DNA from 2 places in the Desulfatiferula olefinivorans genome. Region 1 is predicted to be linked to the other one. Evidence: riboswitches for the same ligand, from Rfam matches in the RefSeq annotation. Region 1 holds a riboswitch; the other holds the start of a gene.
The links. A riboswitch is a leader RNA that binds a small molecule or an ion and turns the genes downstream of it on or off. The one in region 1 is predicted to bind cobalamin.
Positions count from the first base shown of each region.

Region 2: another riboswitch for cobalamin. It lies ahead of ACYQ11_RS03195 (hypothetical protein); the one in region 1 lies ahead of ACYQ11_RS05565 (adenosylcobinamide amidohydrolase).

Region 1 covers NZ_BAAHXV010000005.1:27,326-38,163, forward strand. Annotated here, with positions in the region: gene ACYQ11_RS05550 (substrate-binding periplasmic protein) at 29-757, shown strand; gene ACYQ11_RS05555 (hypothetical protein) at 768-1,283, opposite strand; gene ACYQ11_RS05560 (DegT/DnrJ/EryC1/StrS family aminotransferase) at 1,380-2,639, opposite strand; cobalamin riboswitch at 3,063-3,250, shown strand; gene ACYQ11_RS05565 (adenosylcobinamide amidohydrolase) at 3,384-5,432, shown strand; gene ACYQ11_RS05570 (ABC transporter permease) at 5,440-6,228, opposite strand; gene ACYQ11_RS05575 (ABC transporter ATP-binding protein) at 6,225-6,917, opposite strand; gene ACYQ11_RS05580 (phosphoglycerate kinase) at 6,970-8,157, opposite strand; gene ACYQ11_RS05585 (hypothetical protein) at 8,169-8,453, opposite strand; gene radC (RadC family protein) at 8,472-9,206, opposite strand; gene ACYQ11_RS05595 (NAD(P)H-dependent glycerol-3-phosphate dehydrogenase) at 9,210-10,244, opposite strand; gene gyrA (DNA gyrase subunit A) at 10,347-10,838, opposite strand, start outside.
Region 2 covers NZ_BAAHXV010000003.1:3,991-14,828, forward strand. Annotated here, with positions in the region: gene hflX (GTPase HflX) at 1-719, opposite strand, end outside; cobalamin riboswitch at 1,181-1,388, shown strand; cobalamin riboswitch at 1,455-1,651, shown strand; gene ACYQ11_RS03195 (hypothetical protein) at 1,791-2,051, shown strand; gene ACYQ11_RS03200 (cobyrinic acid a,c-diamide synthase CobB) at 2,114-3,493, shown strand; gene ACYQ11_RS03205 (cob(I)yrinic acid a,c-diamide adenosyltransferase) at 3,490-4,005, shown strand; gene ACYQ11_RS03210 (cobyric acid synthase) at 4,010-5,509, shown strand; gene cobU (bifunctional adenosylcobinamide kinase/adenosylcobinamide-phosphate guanylyltransferase) at 5,506-6,039, shown strand; gene cobS (adenosylcobinamide-GDP ribazoletransferase) at 6,036-6,770, shown strand; gene ACYQ11_RS03225 (tRNA dihydrouridine synthase) at 6,793-7,755, shown strand; gene ACYQ11_RS03230 (lytic transglycosylase domain-containing protein) at 7,771-8,895, shown strand; gene ACYQ11_RS03235 (hybrid sensor histidine kinase/response regulator) at 9,038-10,132, opposite strand; gene ACYQ11_RS03240 (CapA family protein) at 10,378-10,838, opposite strand, start outside.

The sequences.
Region 1 (10,838 bases):
TTGAGAGAGGTGGATGATGATGAAAGACATGTTTTTTTCGTCCGTTCGATGGTTTGGTCTTATGGCGGCTCTGGTTCTGCTCGCCAAAACTCCCGTCACGGCAGACACCGTGTATCAGGCGGGCGTTCTCGATTTTCCACCGTTTTATGTGGTGAAAAGCGAGAATGAGGTCGAAGGTTCCATGGCGGATCTTTTGCGGAGCATCATGGACAAGGCGGGCATCACATACGAATTGAAAGGATTTCCTCCCAAGCGTCTCTACAAGAACCTGGCCGAAGGAACGACCCAGATCTGGCTGGGCATCAAAGGTGTTCCCGAATTTGAGGGCGTGGTGCTGAACAGCGATATTCCGGTCACTGAAATTGAAATTCGTGTGTACAACAGGGAAGGGACCCCGCCCATTGCGGCCATCCCCGATTTCAACGGGAAAAAAGTCATTACCATCCGCGGCTTCGGCTACGGAGGACTGATCGGCTACCTGAACAATCCCGACAACCAGGTGGCCACCGATCCCTCGGACAGCCATGAGCTGGCGTTTAAAAAACTAATCAAAGGGCGTGGAGACTATGTTCTGGATTACAAGAAACCCGCCGAGGAGGCCCTGAAGGCCGCCAACATCACCGGACTCAGCCACACCGTGCTGAAAAACATCAAGGTTCACCTGATCATATCCAAACAGGCGCCCGATGCCGAAAACCTGCTGAAAAAACTGGAAGAGGCCTATCTGGCCTTGAAAAGCGAAGGAAAAGCTCTCTAAGCTGTGACGATCAGAGGGCTTTGTCTGTGATGGTCCGGATCATCGACTCGATACCGGCCTTGAACTCACGGTACTGGTCCTCGGGCAAATCGCCGGTCAGGATCCATTCCAGGGCGTAGTTTACGCCAAGGTAGTCGTAGGCATAGAGCCCATAGGTTTCCCGAAGAAAGTCGATGCTTTCCCGGCACATGAAGGCCAGACAGACGGGGCTTTTGTGGGTGGCAAGCACACAGCCGGACTCGGGATTGTGGTATTCGCATGGGGACACCGGCGACATCCAGCGATGGTCGCCGGGTTTCCCATACCGCATTTCCCGCTCGTCCCTCAGCCGGTCAAAGGCCGGGTGGTCAAGGTCGTAAAGGCCGTAATACCTGTTTTTGCAGCAGGCCGCCACGGGGCGATTGCCGTTTTTTTCCATAGCCGGTCGGATGCAGCGGGACAGGCAGTAATCAAATGCTCCGAAAAATTCGTTGAGCAGGGTCTCCATGGCCAGGTAACGGGCCAGGTTGCGTTCGATATCGTTCATGACAAGCCTCGTGCCGTTTAAGTGGGTCCGGGGCCGTTTATAATACGCCATGAGCGGGGAATCAAGCCCTGCATTTCCGAACGAACCGGTGGCCGTTCAGGCCGACAGACGTTCATCATCCTCGCGTACCACATAATCGAGAACCTGGAGGAGGGTCGTGCCGATGACTCTCATGTCCCCGTGGTCGAGATAAAGCGGCAGTTTGAGGTCGCAGGCCGCCACCAGGGTTTCCCGGGTTTCAGGAAGATGATGATCTTCCCGTATATACTCCCAGTTCCAGTAACACCTCGCGTTGTCCGTTTCAATGCCGAAGACCGACAGTTTGATGCCTTCCATGTTCATCAGTTCCACAAACCGTTCGATCTGAAATCCTGAAAGGTTGACCAGGTTGAACTGGGCCGAATCGTAGATCTTGTAAACCCCGTCTTCCACCTTGGGGATATCGATATAGTCCGACCCTCCGATGATATCCGAAAGAACGGAGAAGTTCCGGTTGTATTTCCTGCCGTTGGCATCGATCAGGGGAATCTGGGTCCGTGCGATGGCGGCGGTCACATTGGATATCCGCTGATTGTAGGTGGGGATTTTTTTCTGGAGTTCCGGCAGCTTGTCGCTGTCGATGAAATGCTTCTCATAGGATTTTTCAAATGAGCCGGCATAGAGAATCGCTTTGGCGATAAACTCCTCGTCGTCGGTCACCAGCATGCCGCCTTCTCCGGCATTGATCATTTTGTGGGACTGGAAACTGAAACACCCGGCTTTCCCGAAGGTGCCGGCCAATTGACCGTCGAAACGTGCTCCGAGGCTGTGGGCGGCGTCTTCGATCAGGCAAATGCCCTTGGCCCGGCAGATCTCGACGATTTTTTTCATATTCGAAACATGTCCCCTCATGTGGGACAGCATCAGGAACCGTGTATCATCGGCAATTTTTTGTTCCAGGTCATCGGTGTTCAAGGTGTAATTCGGGTTGCATTCGACCAGGACGGGAACGCCCCCTGCGTGGATGATGCTGCTCGGAACGGCGGTGAAGGTGAATCCCGGAACAAGGACTTTGTCGCCGGGCTCGAGGCCTGCGCAGAGCAGGGAAATGAAAATGGCGCTGGAACAGGAGTTGACCGCCAGGGCATAGGTCGAGCCGATATACCGGGCAAAATCCCTTTCCAAAAGGGCGGCTTCCGATTCTGACGGGTGGTCGCAGGCATATCGAAACAGTTCGCCTGACCTTAGAATGTCGCTGACCTTTTCAATGGCGTTTTCCGGGACGGGGTTGGGGACCGAGAGGTTTTTGGTGAACGCTTTTTGGCCTCCCTCGATGACAAGTTTTCTTGTTTTTTTTCTATCCTCGCCTCGATCCATCTTAATCTCCTTTTATTTTAATTAGTTATATCTTTTAATCATGGGTTTTGAAAACGGTGTGATTCGGCGCGGAAATGACGTGGGGATTGTTGAATGAAGAGATGAAAGGCTCTGGTCGAGACCTTCGGCGCAGGGCCGGGGTCATGGCCGAATCGGTTTGATGGGATCACGGTCTGTGAAAAACGGGACCGAATCCGCTTGCAGGGACATCATCCGTTGTGTGAAACAATGATGCCGCCGTTGTAACAATTTGATATTATTAAAGAACACTTTCTATGCTTAAAATAGATTTTTTAAATTATCAGAATGATCTCAAAAAGCAACGTTTTATTGCACGGCTGTGGGTTTAATCACCGCCCCTTGAAGCGCAAAAAAGCGCCTCTGATCTTGCTCCTTGACTTAATTGGGCCATGGGGTATGAATAGGAGGAAAAAGGGTTCGGGTGCTTTTTAAGAGCTTGAAAGGGAACCCCGTGAAAAACGGGGACGGGCCCACCGCTGTGATCGGGGACGACGGCCGCGCGAGACCACTGGGCAGAACATGGCCCGGGAAGGGGCGGCCCCATCGGATGATCCGAGAGTCAGAAGACCTGCCCGAACCAGGGTGCCGAACGCACTGGGAAGTGCCCGGCCCGATCCATTCGGATAAAAAGGGACATCCCCGGATCGAAACCGTATCGGTCCGGGGATTTTTATTTCCGGACAGCCGTTGTGAATCACCCCATATCAGAGCAGGAGATGTAAAATGCACTCAAACCCTTATGTTACATGGCCGGCGGCTGTCGTTTTTGCGTTTATACTGGGTTGGTCCGGCGTTGTCGGGGCCGGGCCGTTATCCGTTACGGATGATACGGGAAACGTCATCCGTTTCGACGAGCCGCCTCGGAAGGTCGTGTGCCTGGTGCCCTCGGCGGCGGAGATGATCTTTGCCCTCGGGGCGGACAGCCATGTGATTGGCCTGACCGTGCATAGCGGCGATCTCCAAGGCGCCGTGGGCAAACAGGTGGTGGGCGGCTTCACCCGGCCTTCGTTTGATAAGGTGACGGCCCTTGGGCCGGATCTTATCATCGCCTCGTCGTTTCAGAAGATACTGATCGACCGGATCGGCGATACCGTGCCGGTCTGCGTACTCGACACCCGGATGATGAACGATGCGTTCCGGCACCTGGAAATGATGGGCACGCTCTTCGATCGCGGCGGTAAGGCCCGGGCGCTGATCGATAAAAATCGCAGGCAGCTGGAGGTCATTGCCCGCAAGACGGCGTCGATTCCCGTGAATAAACGGCTGCGCGTGATGCGTCTCATGGGGCGGGATCAGGTCATGACGCCGGGCAACGATTCCTTTCAAAATGAGATGATCCGGGCCGCCGGGGGCATCGCCCCGGACTTCGGAAAAGCCGGGAACGTGGTCCCGGTGACTCCTGAGGAATTCTCGGCCTTCAATCCCCAGGTGATTTACGGCTGCGGGGACGATCTCACCACCGCAGGGAGCCTGTTTGAAAGAGAGGGGTTTCGTGATGCCGATGCCGTGCGTAACGGGCGGCTTCTGACTTTTCCCTGCGGGCTGACCTGCCGTTCCGGCGTCCATCTGGGTGATTTTGTATCCTGGCTGTCGGCCCGGATCTATGCCGAAGAATTCGCCGACTCCGCGCGAAACGTCCTGCCCCGGGCGATTGTGGAGAACAGGCCCATGGATCTGTCGTTTGATCATGTGAACCGGGCCCGGGTCGCCGTCGGCATGATCGACGATTTTGAGAACAAAACCCTGATCATCGATTTCAAAACACCCCGCACCGTGGTCTCCACCCTGGACGGCCTGAGATCCGGTGTTGTGAGCGTGGGCAACCATTATTCACCGCCGCCCTGCTGGTCTCTCACTCATGGGGCCGGTCTCGACGATCTCCGCGGGGCCCTGTGCCGGGTGATCGGAAAAGATCCGGAGAAAAGCGTGTTTTTGTTCACCGGGGCCGACATGGACCATCTTTCGGTGAAAACAGAACGGTTCAAAACCATGACCGTTACGGCCCTGGTCACCGCAGGCGTCCGGGGCAACGCCATGCGGATGGGCACCGATTCGGGAGACTATTTCGAACCCGGCACCATCAACGTGATCGTTCTCAGCAACATGGCCCTCAGCGTCCGGGCCATGACCCGGGCGATCATCACGGCCACCGAGGCCAAAACGGCAGCCCTTTGGGATCTGGATGTTCGGAGTTCCTATGCCCCGCTATCCGCCTCGGCCACGGGCACGGGAACCGACAACATCCTCGTGGCGCCGGGTGACGGTGCGTTGATCGATAACGCCGGAGGCCATTCGAAAATGGGTGAGCTGATTGCCCGGGCCGTTTACGCCGGGGTGCGGGAGGCCGTGGCCCGGCAGAACGGACTGGAAGGGGGACGGGATGTGTTTCAGCGTCTTGAAGAGAGACGTGTGAGCGTGTCCTCCCTGGTCGACGGGGCCCGATGTCTGGTGAAAGATAAACCCGCTGATCTGCATGTTCGGCTGGAGAGACTGCTTCTCGATCCGGCGTATGCCGGTGTTGTGGAAAACGCCCTGGGGCTGAGCGATGACCTGGCCCGCGGCGCGGTCAGTGACCTGTCGGTGTTTGAGCGTACCTGTCTTTTCCTGGCTTCACGCATCGCCGGGAAAACGCTTGATCACACGGTATTCGATCTGTCCGAACTGGATCTGCCCGTGCCCCTGTCGCTGGCCGTGAACGCCCTGCTTTCCGGCGCCGTTTATCAGGCTCCGCCGGCCGACGGGCCGTCCTCAGAGGATTGCCCCTGCCGCTAGGACACAATCAGTCGGGTCTTAGGACCAGCTGTTCGGCTTTGTTGAAGCAGCGTTTGCGGACCAGGAGTACGGCTGTCAGGGTGCCGATGGCCGTGGAGCCGGTGAGCATGACCATGACGACGATCTGGTATTTGATGGCGATCAGGGGATCGGCCCCGGAGAGAATCTGGCCGGTCATCATCCCGGGGATGAAGACCATGCCCACGGCCATCATGGAATTGATGGAGGGAATCATCCCGGCCTGCATGGCTTTCCGGAGAATGGGCCCCGAGGCCTCCCGGCTGTCCGCGCCCAGGCAGAGTTTCATTTCGATTTCCGCCCGAAGGTTTTTCAGTTCGCCGATCAGGCGCTCGATGGCGATGGCGATGGCATTCATGGAATTGCCGATGACCATGCCCCCTAAGGGAATAAAGTAGCGGGGCTCCCACCAGGGCTTGACCCCTACCACCACGGCAGTGACCACAAAGGACACCAGGGAAAAACTCAGCAGCATGGAGAAGAATACCGGAAGAAAAAAAGGAATCTGCCTGTCCTTGACCCGGCTGTAGATGGTCCAGGCGGCAAACAGGATCATGAAGCCGAACACGCCGAGCACCAGGGCCATGCTGGACAGGGCGAAGACAAATTTCAGCACGTAGCCCAGGGCGAACAGCTGGACAAAGGTTCTTACCGTTCCGATCAGAAGATCTTTTTCGAGTTTGAGGGAATAGGCCACCGAGGCCAGGCCCGAGATCAGAACGAACACGAGGCCGACGGCCAGTTGAAGGGGGCCGATATCCACGAGCTGATGGGTCATGCCTTCTCTCCACGGGTGACGGTGAAGCGGCCGTCCCTGACATCGATGATCCGGGGAACCACCCGCCGAGGCCGGAATTCGCGGTGGCTGACCATGACGACGGTTTTTCCGCTGTCCAGGCAGAGGGCTTCCGCCATGGCTTCCACAATCCGGCTGCTCTCATCGTCCAGGGCGCTGGTCGGCTCATCGAGAAGGACCACCGCAGGGGACAAAAGAAGGCCGCGGATCAGGCAGAGACGCTGCTGCTGACCCACCGACAGGCTTCGCGCCGGATGGGTCAGGGCCACGGTGTTCAGGCTGACGCTGTCGAGCCGTTCGCGAAGCCGTTGATCATCCGGCTTTGGCAGGGTTCGGTTGTGTTTGAGCAAAAAGGGCATCAGAAGATTGTCCCTGACCGTCCCGTCGACGACCACCGGGGTTTGCTGGATATAAAGGATCTGACGCCTGAGTTCCGGCGCGGCCAGGTCGGCATAGGGACGGTCTTTGAAAAACAAGCGGCCGCCGGCCGGTTCCTCCAGCCGGTTCAGCAATCTCAGAAAGCTGGACTTGCCTGTTCCCGACGGGCCCCGGACCAGGTGGAACTCGCCGGCCCCGAAGGTGAGGGACACCCCGCTGAACACCAGGGGGCCGTCCGCGTATTTGAACGAAAGCGCTTCGCAGCGTATCAGACTGCGTTCAGCTTTATCCACGATCCATTCCTTTCACGACATGCGCCTCAAAAATAACAGGCTTTGCGGTCCGTTATTTTCGGGTTTTTTCCAGGCAGGCGACCCCGGGGAGGATTTTGCCTTCCATGAGTTCGAGGAAGGCGCCGCCGCCGGTGGAGATGTAGGACATTTTGTCGGCCACGCCGGCCGCATGCACGGCGGCATCGGTATCACCCCCGCCGACGATGGTCAGGGCGCTGGACTGGGCCACCTTCTCGGCAATGGCGAAGGTGCCCCGGCTGAAGGCGGCCATCTCAAAGACCCCCATGGGGCCGTTCCAGACGATGGTGCCTGCTGATTCAAGGGCTTCTGAAAAATCGGCAACGGTTTCAGGGCCGATGTCAAGGGCCGTGGTTCCTGCGGGGATGGCGTCCACGGTTGCCACCCGATGGGGGGCGTCCGCGTCGAAGGCGTCGGCGGCGACCACATCGACAGGGATATGGACGCGGACGCCTTTTTCTCTGGCCCGGTCCATGACGTTTTTCGCGGTATCGATGAGATCGTCTTCAACCAGGGACGCTCCCACGTCGTACCCCCGGCTTTTCAGAAAGGTGTTGGCCATGGCTCCCCCGATAATCAGACAGTCCACTTTCCCGAGCATGTTTTCAAGGGCCCCGAGCTTGCTCGACACCTTGGCTCCGCCCACGATGGCCACCAGCGGACGTTTGGGGGTTTCCATGGCCTTTTTGTAAAAATCGATTTCCCGGAACAGGAGCAGCCCGGCGGCGCATTGTGGGGCAAAGTCGGTAATGGCGGCCACTGATGCATCAGCCCGGTGGGACACGGCAAAGGCGTTGTTGATGTAGACATCGCAGAGCGAGGCCAGCTCCCGGGCGAAATCCGGATCGTTTTTCTGTTCGGCCTCATGGAACCGCAGGTTTTCCAGCATCAGAATTTCGCCCGGCTTCATGGCGGCGGCCATGGCTTTGACCTCGGGGCCGATGCAGTCCGGCGCCATGGCAACCGGCCTGCCGATCAGCTTGGCCAGGTGGTCGGCGGCCGGTTTGAGACTCATGGTTTTCACCACCTTGCCTTTGGGGCGGCCCAGATGGGAGGCCAGGATGATTTTCGCGTTCTGGGAGAGGGCGTATTCCAGGGTGGGCAGGGCGGTGGTGATCCGGGTGTCTTCGGTGATCAGCTGACGGTCGTCCATGGGAACATTGAAATCCACACGAATAAAAATGGTTTTGCCTGAAATATCGATGTCGTTGATCGTTTTCATGTTTCACTCCATCAGGGATGCGGTTTGGGGTTTTGGGGTCGTTTTTTTTCCCGGTTCAGTTGTTTTTTTCGGGACCATCGGTCCAGAAAGGACATCAGCCCGGCCTGATAGGCATGGTCCACCTGTTCCTCGCGGGCCTTCGTGCTAGCGGAAAGTGCGGCCCTCAGACACTCGGTCTTGCAGGGGCACTGACGGATGCAGGTCTCGGGGCTTTGCCTCAGACCGGAGTCGGTCATGGGAAAGACCCGGTCCAGGCATCCGAAGCAGTCGGGTTTTGTTTTATCGGACGGTGTCATGGGAGTCCGGCCTCCGCCTCATTCAGCGGCGATTTTGTTGTTTTCATGAAATTCGCGGTTGAACCGGGCCATGTGCCCGTGTTCGGCGAAGCTGTAGTGACCGGAAGCACCGATCACAAGATGCTCGTGAACGGTGACGCCCATGAGTTTCAAAGCGTACACCAGCTGCCGCGTCATGGCCGTATCCTCCGGTGACGGTTCGGGATCTCCGGACGGATGGTTGTGGGCGAAAATGACCGCCGCAGCCCGGTGATCGAGGGCGGAGCGCACCACTTCCCTCGGGTAGACCGACGTGGCGGTCAGGGTCCCGGTGAACAGGGTCTCACTTGCGATCACCTTGTTTTTAGCGTTGAGAAAGACCGCGACAAAGCATTCCCTGGACTTGTCGCGGATGGCCATGTTCAGATAATCAAGCAGCTCCTTTGCATGCCGGATCGGATCCGTGCCGATGACCCGGCTTTCAAGGTAACGCACCGATGCTTCCCGGACCAGCCGGATGCCGAACTGGTTGGCCGGACCGATGCCGGGGATTTCCGTCAGCTCGGATGCCGAGGCCTCGAAGACGCCCTGGAGGGTCTTGAACCGGCTGATGGCGGCCTTGGCCGCGTCTTTACAGTCCTTCCTCGGGGTGCCCAGGGTCAGAAGAAGTTCGATGACCTCGTAGTCATGAAAACCGGAAAAACCCGATTCAAGAAACCGTTCCCGCAGCCGTTTGCGGTGCCCCTGACTGCTCTGTTCCGCCGTTCCGCCCATGGGTCAGTCCAGCTCGTGTTTGAGGGTCCGGGTCATCAGGCGTGTGATGGATTTTTTCGGGTCCTGGTTCTCGAACAGGATCCTGTAGACCTCGTTGCAGATGGGCAGCTCAACCCCCAGTTTTTGGGAAAGGTTGTACACCGAGCGCGTGGTTTTCACACCTTCGGCCACCATACGCATTTCGAGCAGAATCTCATCCAGGGTTTTTCCTTCTCCGAGCTGAACGCCCACCGTGTGGTTCCGGGACAGGTTCCCGGTGCAGGTGAGCATCAGATCTCCCACCCCGGCCAGACCGGCAAAGGTATGGGGGTCGGCCCCGAAGCAGGCCCCTAAGCGTTTCATTTCGGTCAGGCCGCGGGTGATCAGGGCGGCCCGGGCATTGAGGCCAAGGTCCAGCCCATCGGATATCCCTGCGGCGATGGCGATGACGTTCTTGATGGCGCCTCCCACTTCCACGCCCACCGGATCATCGTTGGTATAGACCCGGAACCGGGGGGTGGCGAACACGTGCTGAACCAGACGGGCGGTCCTGCGGTTCGTCGAGGCCACCGCCACCACCGTCGGCATCTCCAGGGCCACTTCTTTGGCAAAGCTGGGACCCGACAGCACCACCCGCCGATCTTCGGTAACGGACGGCAGCATGTCCCCAAGCACGCCGAGCATGGTCAGATGGGTCTTGTTTTCGATGCCTTTGGAGGCGGACACCATGATGGTGTCGGGGCCGATATGGTCCGCCATCATGGCGGCGGTTTCACGCATGACGTGGGAAGGCACCACCACGAGGACCAGGTCCTTGCCGGAGACCGCCGTGCGGATGTCGTTGGTGGGGACGATGTTCTCCGACAACACGATGTCGGGAAGAAAGACCGTGTTGATGTGGTGTTGTTCGATGCTTTCTTTGACCTCCTGTTCAAACACCCAGAGATCGATACGATAGCCTTTGACCGCCAGCAGGTTGGCCAGGGCCGTGCCCCAGCTTCCGGCTCCCACGACCCCGATGGACAGGGAGGCGGCTTTTTTTTGAAAATGTTCGGGCATAACGATTCTTTCATACAACAGACAGACACGCCCGTCATACGGCGCGTCTGCCCGCATTGTCTGTGATTTAAAAAAAATTAAATGTAAAATGAGACGCGGACGCTAATCCGCGGACTCGTCGTCATCGTCCTCGTCGATCTCGTCTTCGTCCGACATATCGTCGTCCTCGTCGTCGAGGTCCTCCTCATCGTCCCAGTCTTCCTCGTCGACCGGTTCAAGGTCCGCCGGGGGGATCACGGCGGCAGAGGTGAGGGGATCACCGTTTTCATCCTCTTCCTGCTCCGCAATGCGGACCGCACCGATGACTTTTTCCTTTTTGTCCAGGTTGATCAGCCGAACGCCCTGGGTGTTGCGGCTGATCACGGGAACCCCGCTGATGGCAATGCGGATCAGTTTGCCGGTATCGGTCATCAGCATGAGGTCGTCGTCCTCATCCACCAGGACAATGGCGGCCACATTCCCGTTGCGCGCCGTGGTCTTGATGGAAATCACCCCTTTGCCTCCCCGGTTCCGCACCGGGTACTCGTCGATCAGGGTCCGTTTGCCGTAGCCGTTTTTTGTCACGGCGAAGAGGGTCTGGCCGTAGCTGAGCAC
Region 2 (10,838 bases), on a different contig from region 1:
AGTGCCACCTGGAAATTTTCTTTCCGTCGGCTGCGACGTCGGTTCTGTTCCTCGTGGATCTCCACCAGGCGGGCTTTCAGCTCGGCGATACGATCCCTGATCCGTCGTTTGTCGAGCTCATGGGACGTCTCTCCGGCACCTTTGGCACCAAGACCGCCGCCCTGCCGGTCGCCGCCGATGCGGGACGCCCGTATTCTCGGCGCCAGATAGGTCAGCTTGGCGATCTCCACCTGGATGAGGGCCTCGCGGCTTTTCGCATGACGGCTGAATATTTCGAGGATCACACCCGTGCGGTCCAGCACTTCGACACCGGTGGCCTGCTCCAGGTTCTGAAGCTGCTTGGTGGAGATTTCACCATCATAGATGACGCAGGCGGCTTTCGTTTCCGGGGCATCGTCCGGGCTGCCCTCATCGCTGTCAAGGTATTCGTCACGGCAGGCATCCTCGTCGTCGTCATCGTCCGATTTCCGGCCGAATCCTTCGACCACGCCCGTGCCGCCGGTATAGCGGGCCAGTTCCTTCAGTTTTCCCGCACCCAGCAGGGCGGCTTTGTCGGGTTTGGGGCGGCGCTGGGTCAGCGTGGCGATGACGTCGAGACCCATGGTTTGCGAAAGACGCCGGAGTTCGAGGAGGGAGGCCTCGTTTTCCTCATCGCTGACGTCCGGGGTTTGAACGGAAAAAAGCACCGCCGTTTTCTTTACAAGTGCGTGATCGATCATGGTTTGGTTTGAAACCTCGGCTTAATTTAAATTGTTGTTTTTATAACGCCATATTCATTTATCCTGTTTGGCGGAAGAAAGCAACAGGACAAAACCGAACGGGCAAGGCAATCGCAGATATGTTTTTCAAAACACATGGGCTTCATTTTGCGGGACGGATTGATGCCGTTCACGTTTACGGTCACGAGCACGAGCACGTTCACGATGGAGGCGGCAAGACGTGACAAACCATTTTTCCTTCGCGCTCTTCGTGTCCTTCAGGGAGCGCAGCGACCGGGTGGTTTAAGTGTTTGACCACGAAGCTCACGAAGGGCACGAAGGAAAAGAGCCGGGGCTCTTTTCTGGCATGTCATGGTGCACGGCGTCAGGCTGTGTCACACCACGCGTAGGCCCAGGCATGGCTCCGCGTTCATGGCGGAATAATCCTTGACTTTTTTCTGTCCGAAACACTATCCTTCGGTTAATTTTTCACATGTTCAGGTGCTTGCCGTCACGTGCCGTCAAGCCGAAAGGGAACCCCGTGAGAGTCGGGGACGGGCCCGCCGCTGTGATCCTGCCTTTTAACTAAGGAACCTTGTCCGCAACCTCTGCCACTGACCGATGATCAGGTCGGGAAGGCCGCCGGCAAGGAGGGAAAGTCAGAAGACCTGCCTGGACATTCGGCCGTCTCCTCGAGGACCATGGGGGCGGCGTCGGGTTTTGGGATTGAATACGGAAATCCCGCAACGGCCTGCGTCGTTGCGGGATTTTTTTGGTTTTGTGATGGGGGAAGGGAATCCCGTGAAAATCGGGAACGGTCCCGCCGCTGTGATCCCCGCCCGTTTGAAAACGGGAGCTGTTCAGACCTTGCGCGTCACTGTTTCGGGCACGGAATGGGAAGGCCGTCTGAATGGCGGGAGAGTCAGAATACCTGCCCCATCATGTGGCCCTTTTGCTTCGCGGATGAACGGAGCGTCCGGGCCGGACAATGGTGAAAAAGGGTCAAGTAAGCTGGGTGCAGCCCTTTTGTTCTTAACAGAGCAGGGGGCGTCACGGCATGCCTCCTGCGTATCGGATCAAAGGAGGCGTTTTATGAAAACCGGTGTGATTATTTACATGGCAGGGGACGAACCCCAGGGGTTTTGTCCGGAATCGAAACCCGTTCCTTTACATCTGGACGTCAAGGCCGACAAGGTGGCCTGGATTTCGAAGACCCGGGGGTATCATGACGTGTACGATGCGGACTTTGCCCTGAGCGCCCGGGGGATGCAGCGGATCATCTGCGTGATGGGCCGGTTTACCGAAACCGGAGAGGTGGCCCTGACCGGGCGGTCCCTGCGTCTGCGGGGATGATGTGGTTTTCGCCCCCTTCAGCGTTGAAGGGGGCGATTTATTGCGAAAGGCATTTGTTTGATATGGCGCGGGGACTGATTATCGCCGGAACCCACAGCGGTTGCGGAAAAACATCGGTGAGCCTGGGGCTGATGGCCCTTTTCAGGCGGCGGGGGCTTCGTGTGGCTCCGTTCAAGGTGGGGCCGGATTACATCGATCCGGGGCATCATCGGCGGGCGGCGGGACGGGTCAGCCGCAACCTGGACGGCTGGATGCTGTCCCGGGACTATAACAAAGCCCTGTTCGAACGGGTGTCATCGGATGCGGATATTGCCGTGGTCGAAGGGGTCATGGGGCTGTATGACGGGTTTGACGGCAGGACCGAGGCCGGTTCCACGGCACAGATGGCCAAGTGGCTGGGCCTGCCGGTGGTGCTGGTGGTGGACGCCCGCAGCATGGCCCGGAGCGGGGCCGCCCTGGTCAAGGGGTTCGAGGGCTTCGATCCGGATCTTCGGTTTGCCGGGGTGGTCTTCAACCGGGTGGGCAGCCCCGCCCATCTGACCATGCTGACCGAGGCCCTTGACGGCCATGTGGCCATGCCCTGTCTGGGCGGCATTGACCGGAATCAGGCCGTTGTCATGCCTGAGCGGCATCTGGGGCTGGTGACCGATGAGGAACAGGGCCTTTCCGATGGGCACCTGTCGGTCCTGGCGGACATGGTCGAGGCGGGCCTTGCCGTGGATGATCTGCTACACTCCCTCAACGAGATTCCGGCCTCTTTGAAAGGCCCGGCCCTTTCCGGGGCGAAGGCCGAGGTCCGCATCGGCGTGGCCCGGGACCGGGCCTTCTGCTTCTATTATCCGGACAACCTTGAGCTGCTCGAGGAAAAGGGAGCCGAACTGGTGTTTTTTTCCCCCCTTTCAGATACCCGTCTGCCGGAGAATCTGGACGGGTTGTATTTCGGCGGCGGATACCCCGAGCTGTTTGCAAAAACCCTTTCGGCCAATCACGATCTGCGGAGGGCGGTCCGGACGGCAAGCACGGCGGGTATGCCCATTTATGGCGAATGCGGCGGGTTTATGTACCTGTGCCGCGAGATTCGGGATTTTGATGGGAACGCCCACCCCATGACCGGCTGCTTTCCCTTTTCCGCCGTGATGCTTGAAAAACTCCGCTCACTGGGGTACAGGGAGGTGACGCTGACGGAGAAGACAGTGATCGGCCCGCCGGGTCAGGTGATCCGGGGGCATGAATTTCATTATTCGCATGTGGACACCGGAAAGGCCCCAGAGACGGTGTATCAGGTCTCGTCCCGAAGGGGCGGTCAAGGGGTCCGGGAAGGCTACAGGACCGGGCGAACCCTGGGAAGCTATGTCCATCTTCATTGGGGTAGCAGGCCGGACGCGGCCGCTCATTTTGTTTCGGCCTGTCGGGAATACCGGCGGGAAAGGATGCCGTCATGAAAGGTTATGTTCAGATCTATACGGGAAACGGCAAGGGCAAGACCACGGCCTGTCTGGGTCTGACCCTGCGTGCCGTTGGGGCGGGACTTACGGTGTTTATCCTCCAGTTCCTTAAAAAAGGGGACTACAGCGAAATCAAGGCCCTGTCTCTGTTCCCGGATCTGGTTACGGTGGAGCAGTACGGCCTGGGCCGGTTCGTCAAAGGCAGCCCCTCCGATGACGACAAGGCCGCCGGGAAACAGGGGCTGGCTCGGGCATGTGAGATTATGACGGCGGGAAACGTCGACATTCTGATTCTCGAAGAGGCCTGTGTGGCTGTGGCCTGCGGCCTGTTCTCGGAATCGGACCTGCTTGGGCTGATCGATTTGAAACCCGATCCCATGGAGCTGGTCATCACCGGTCGCGGCGCGGGGCAGGCCCTGATCGATAGGGCCGATCTGGTGACGGAAATGAAAGAGATCAAACACTATTACCAAAACGGGGTTGCCGCACGGGTGGGAATCGAAAAATAGCGTGATGAAACAGACAAAAAAACAGGCGGCCTGCGTGGCCGTGTTCGGGACGGGGTCGGATGTGGGCAAGAGTATCGTGGCCACGGCCCTGTGCCGGTATTTCCGGGAGCGGGGTCTTCGGGTCGCGCCGTTCAAGGCCCAGAACATGTCCAACAACTCCGGGGTGACCCCTGAGGGGCTGGAGATGGGACGGGCCCAGATCGTCCAGGCCGAGGCGGCGGGGGCGGCGCCCCGGGTGGACATGAACCCCGTTTTGCTCAAACCCACCAGTGAGGTGGGCTCACAGGTGGTGGTGCTGGGGAAGGTTTCCGGAAACAGCACGGCTGCGGCCTACCACGCGAAAAAAGACGTCCTGTTTGAAACGGCGCTGGCGGCTTTGTCCCGCCTGAGGGCCGAGCATGACGTGGTGGTGATCGAAGGGGCCGGGTCCTGCGCCGAAGTGAATCTTATGGCAGGCGACATCGTGAACTTCAACATTGCCCGGGCCGCCGACGCGCCGGTGATTCTGGTGGCCGACATCCACCGGGGCGGGGTCTTTGCCCAGATCGTCGGCACCCTTTATTGTCTGCCCTACGAGGATCAGGAACGGGTGAAGGGGTTTGTGATCAACCGCTTTCGGGGAGATATCGATCTGTTCAGGGACGGGACGGCCTGGATCGAGAATGCCACGGGCAAACCGGTGTTCGGGGTGCTGCCCTGGGTCGAGAATCTGGGCATCGAGGCCGAAGATTCGGTGGTCATCGAAAAGGGAGCTGCGCCTCTAAGTCCCGCACCGGGAGGGCCCGGCATCGCCGTGATCCGTCTGCCCCATATCTCCAATTTCACCGATTTCGACCCCTTGACCGCCCTTAAGGGTCTTTCGCTTTCCTTTGTCCATGATCCGGCGGATCTGTCAGGGTTTGCCGGGGTGGTGCTGCCCGGTTCCAAGAATACGCGTCACGATCTGGCCTGGCTGAACGATTCGGGCTGGGCCGGTCGCATAAGGGACTATGCTGACCGGGGCGGGGCGGTTCTGGGTATCTGCGGGGGGTATCAGATGCTGGGCGAGGGACTTGACGATCCTGCGGGGCATGAAGGCCCGCCGGGCAGGATTCGGGGCCTTGGCCTTCTGCCGGTCAGCACCACGATGATGGCCGAGAAAACCACCACCTTGAGCCGGTTCACCTGGGACGGGTGCGAGGGACTGGGCTATGAGATTCATATGGGAAAGACCGTGCGCCATGGCGGACGCCCGTTGTTTTCCGTGGTGGAACGCAACGGGGCACCCTGCGCCGATGAAGACGGCTGCGTGTCTGGTGGGGGGAACGTGATGGGAACCTACATGCACGGCCTGTTCGACCGGGCCGGTATCACACGCAGGATGCTGGCGGCCATGGGTCTTTCCGGCATCGACGTGCCTGATGTCTGCGGACTTCCGGCCAGGGAACGGGCCTACACCGCCCTTTTGGAGCATGTGGTCCGCCATGTGGATGTGGACGCGATTTTCAAGGAAACGTTTTTATGATGCATGATAAGCACACCCTGATCGTGGGGGGATGCAAAAGCGGTAAAAGCAGGTACGCCCAGAGGCTGTGTGAACGCCTTTCGCCGGAGCGGCTTTATGTGGCCACCTGCGTGCCCCTGGATGAGGAAATGAACGAGCGGGTCCGAAAGCACCGGGCCGACCGGGATCACACCTGGCAAACGGTGGAAGAGCCCCTTGATCTTTCCCCGATCATCCGGAATCCGGACGGCGGGGTGGTGCTGGTCGACTGCCTGACCCTCTGGCTGACCAATATGCTGATGAAGGACATGGCCGATGCGGAGATCGACCGGCGGATCGCCGACCTGATCGACGCCTTGTCCGCCGCGCCCTCACCGGTTGTTCTGGTGGCCAACGAGGTGGGCATGGGCATCGTGCCCGACAACGCTCTGGCCCGGCGGTTCCGGGATCTGGCCGGAATCGTCAACCAGCGGGTGGCAGGGGCACTGGGCCGGGTGGTCCTGACCGTGGCCGGGATTCCCATGGCCGTCAAGGGAGAGGTTCTGTTATGAACGGATTCTTTTCGGCCCTGCAATTCATCACCATCCTGCCCGGTCCAAAAAATCGTCCCTATGACGCCCTGGGCATGATTCCCTGTTTTCCGCTGGTGGGACTTCTGATCGGCGGACTGCTTGCGGTCTTTGACCGGGTCGCCCTGATGGTCTGGCCCGGTCATATCGTGGCGGTGCTTGATGTGGTCTTTCTGGCGGTCATTACAGGCGCCTTTCATCTGGACGGTCTGGCCGATACGGCCGACGGCCTGTTCAGCCACCGGTCCAAAGAGCGGATGCTTGAGATCATGAAGGACAGCCGGGTGGGCGTGATGGGCCTGGTCGCTCTTTTTTGCGCCCTGGCCATGAAATGGGCCGGTCTGTCCGGCCTTCCCGACGCGGGCCTGCAGAGAACATTGATGCTTGTGACGGTGCCCGCCCTGGCCCGGTCGGCGATGATCTTCGGTATCCGGTGTCTCGATTACGGGCGGGCTGAGGGGACGGGCAAGGCCCATTTCGCGGAAAAACTCCCCGCCTCGGCCTTCCGGTGGACGCTGATTCCTCTTGGCCTCTGCTTTCTTCTCGGTGGTCGCGGCATTTTGTTGATGGCGGCGCTTGCCCTTTTGGTGGGTGCGCTTCTTGCTTTTTACCGGAAGGTTCTGGGCTGCGTGACCGGCGATATGCTCGGGGCCATGACGGAAGTGTCGGAAGCGGTGCTTTTTTTGGTACTGGCCATGGGGGCGGGGTGTTGAAGAAGCCGTCAAAGGTGTTTTCATGATTCTCTATCTCGCCCCGCTCCAGGGGCTCACCGACCGGATTTTCCGGAATACGTACACACGGTTCTTTCCGGGTTTTGACCTGGCCATGGCCCCGTTTATTTCGGCCCTTCAGGAAGGACGGTGCAAGAAAAAGGAAATACGGGACGTTTTGCCTGAACTGAACGGCCCGCTGCCGGTCATTCCCCAGATCATGGGCAACGACCCGGCGGATTTCGCCGTGGTGGCCAATCAGCTTCACGAGCTGGGATACAAAACCGTCAATTGGAACCTGGGGTGCCCCTACAAGATGGTAGCCAAAAAACGCAAAGGCTCCGGGCTCTTGTGCTTCCCCGATCAGATCGATGCCTTTCTGGACACCGTCTTCCCGCTGATGAAAACCGGCCTCAGTATCAAGATGCGGCTGGGCCGTCATGAGGCCTCTGAGATTCATGCCCTGATGCCGATCCTGAACCGCTATCCCATCGATGAAATCATTCTGCATCCCCGGACCGGGATCCAGATGTACGAGGGCGAGGCGGACCTGGACCGGTTTGCGGAGGCCTGTGACCTGTCCGGTCACACCATGGTCTACAACGGCGATATCCGCTGCCGTGACGATTTCGAGCTTCGGGAACGGCGTTTTCCCTGGATCGACCGGTGGATGATCGGACGGGGTGTGCTTAGCGATCCCTTTTTGCCCATGACAATCAAAGGGGAGTGTGATACGGTTCCCGACAAAATCAACGTCATCAAGGCGTTCCACGACGATTATTTTCAGGAGCGGCTGGACAGTCTGTCCGGGCCTGCCCATGTCATGGACCGGATCAAAGGGTTCTGGTCCTATCTTGCCCCCTCCATCGAGGGGGGGACGGGTTTTTTCAAGATCATCAAAAAGATCGGCTGCCCCGATCATTATCGTTCCCAGGTCGAGGCGTTTTTTGATGCAGGCCCCCGCTGGCTCGGCCCTCCTGATCTCTGAGAGGAGGTTCCACCCATGATTGCCCGTATTCCGGATGGCGTCCTTCCGGCTCTGGCCCTGTTTTTTGTTGTTTTCAATGTTTCCTGCCATTCCCCCTGTGACACCGGCTCGGAGGTCCGGCATGTGCGTACGGGACTTCCCTACGTGACGGAGTACGACATTCCTGATGCCATGCGCCTGTGCGGCGAAAAAATCGATCTGACCGATCCCCTGAACCGGGAGATGTTCGATCGGGAATTCACCATCGCCGTCTGGGATATCCCCCAGGTGTTCATGTGGCTGAAACGGGCCTCACGGTTTTTTCCATTGTTCGAAGACCGCCTGGCCGAGGCGGGGCTGCCCGATGACCTGAAATATTTGGCCGTGGCCGAGAGCGCCCTTCATACTCACATCAAATCCAAGGCCGGCGCCCTGGGCATCTGGCAGCTGATGGAGGACACGGCCCGGCGATACGGCCTGACGGTCAATCAGACCATGATGGACGAGCGGCTCTGTTTTGACAGGTCCACCGATGCGGCCCTGGTCTATCTGGGCGACCTCCATCGGACCTTCGGCACCTGGATGCTGGCCATGGCCGCCTACAACTGCGGGGAGAACGCCCTGAACAAGGCCCTGAAAACCCAGACGGGCACCGATTATTTCAGCCTGGATCTGCCCATGGAAACGGAGCGGTACGTGTTCCGCATCGCCTCCATCAAGCTGATCATGGAACACCCCGAACGGTACGGCTTCCGCATCGACGAAAAACGGGTGTACGCGCCCTATGAGTTCAAAACCCTCGATGTGACGGTCGAAGACCGGTTTTACATCGCCGATCTGGCCGAACTGTCGGGCATCTGTTACAAAGAGTTCATGGAACTCAACCCCAAGATTTTAAGCCCGCTGCTTCCCATGGGCGCCTATCGTCTTCATGTTCCGGAAAAGATGGTTGTTCCCTTTGAAAAGGCCATGGAAAAGCTCAAGGACCCCGCCTACCGGGAAAAACACCGCTACGACAGCCGGTATTATGTGGTCCAGCCGGGCGATGTGCTGTCGTCCATTGCCTGGGAGACGGGGGTGACGGTTCAGACCCTGAAAAAACTCAACGGGATCAGGGGGTCGGTGATTTATCCGGGGCAGAAGCTTCTGATCAGGAAATGACGGCTTCGAAAAACGCCCGATCTCTGCGTTACGCGTCATCCCTCGTCACTGCGGCGTACCTTGAGTACGCCTCATTCCTCGGTCTTCGCAAGCCTTGATCTCGAACGTTTTTCGAAGCCGTCCAATATTGAACGGGTGTCGGTCAGGGGGTTTTGAACCACAGGGTGATGGTGGTGCCGTGGTCATTCGGGTAAACGGCTTCGTCCTTGGACGACACCTCGATGCGGGCGCCGTATTCGTCCATAAATTTTTTGACCAGGGGCATGCCGAATCCGGTTCCGATTTCGCTCAGGGTGCCGAACCGGGTGGACCTTCGGTCGATGTCGAAAATTTTGTCCATCAGGGCGTCGGGGATGCCGATGCCCTGGTCGGTGATCCGGATGACGGCGGTATCGCCCTCGGTCCGACCGGAGAGGCGGATCACGGCGTCGGGGTAGGAAAACTTGATGGCGTTGGTCAACAGGTTGTTGAGCACGGAATTGACCAGGGACGTGCGCTCCGCCATCACCATGATCCGGTTGTCGAGGTGGGTTTCAACGGCGATTTTTTTTTCGTTCAGCTTGAAATAGAGGGTTTCGAGGGAGTCCGCCACGGCATCGTTGAAATCTACCGGTTTGATCTCGAAGATCCGGCGTTGTTCGGCCACGCCCCGCAGTTCGCGGACCAGGCCGATGATCTCGAACTGCTTACGCAGGTAAGACAGGATCAGTTCGCGGTTCTGGCTCAGGTAATCGGGATCGTATTCGGCGATTTCAAAGCTGGACATGACCGCCCCCAGGGGGTTTGACAGGTCGTGGCAGAGAATCTGGACCATTTCGTTCAACTCGTTTTTCTGTTGAATCACCTTGTCCTGGCTGAATTTCAGTTTCAGGTGGATTTCGACCCGTGCCAGAAGCTCGTTGGCGCTGAAGGGTTTGGTGATGTAATCCACGGCGCCGAGTTCAAACCCCTTCATGATATCGTCGATGTGGCTCTTGGCGGTCAGGAACACGATGGGAATATCCCGGGTGGCCGGGCTGTCCTTCAGATGACGGCAGACTTCAAAACCGTCCATGCCCGGCATCATGATATCCAGAATGATCAGATCGGGCAGGGTGAGGTTGACGGATTCGAGGGCTTCCATGCCGGTCTTGGCGATCCGGAGACGGTAGCCTCGAAGGGAAAGAATCGCCTTGACCAGCTGGACGTTATTCGGATTGTCATCGACAATGAGAAGCGTGGGCACCCTGGTTGTCATGTCTGTGTCGGTTTGAAGGTTCAATCTCGTCTCTGACCGGTAAGGGGTTGACGTCGCCGGGAACCATCGTCGTATGATAAACAAACAGTCAATCGGCCTTTTTTGAAGCCGCCGAAGGTTTGCCTTGATGAAGCACGGAGTCTGTTGCCTGGAACGATTTTGATGAAATTATCATATGTTCGGAAAGACGGCAAGCCCCGATTGAGTCTGGGGGCTTTTTGACGGTCGTGTCCCATTCGGCCGGATCAGGGCAGGGTAGTGATTTCACCGGTTTCACGGATCGAAAGACCGGTTTCGGGGAAGTCTGCGGAGGTCAGCTCGATCAGCTCGAAAAGGGCCCGGGCCTCGGGGTCCACGGTGGGCCCCCGGGTATAGTGCAGCGCGATGGAATGCACCCGGCCTTCGAGAAAGCGGCCGTCGGCGGAAAGGGTCAGTGCCAGAAGGGGAGCCACGCCGTTGGACCCGCTTAGGTTGAACCGCCCGTAGGTGCAGAAATTGCCGAGGCTGTATGCGATGAACCGGTCCTTGTAGCGTTCGACGGCCCGGGTCACATGGGGGCCGTGGCCGAGAACAAGGTCGGCGCCCGCATCGATCATGCGGTGGGCGAAGGCATAAACATTGCCTCGGTTTTCTCCGTAAAACATCTCGTCTTCCCGGGTCACATGACGGTTGTCGGCCCCTTCGGCGCCTCCGTGAAACGAGACGA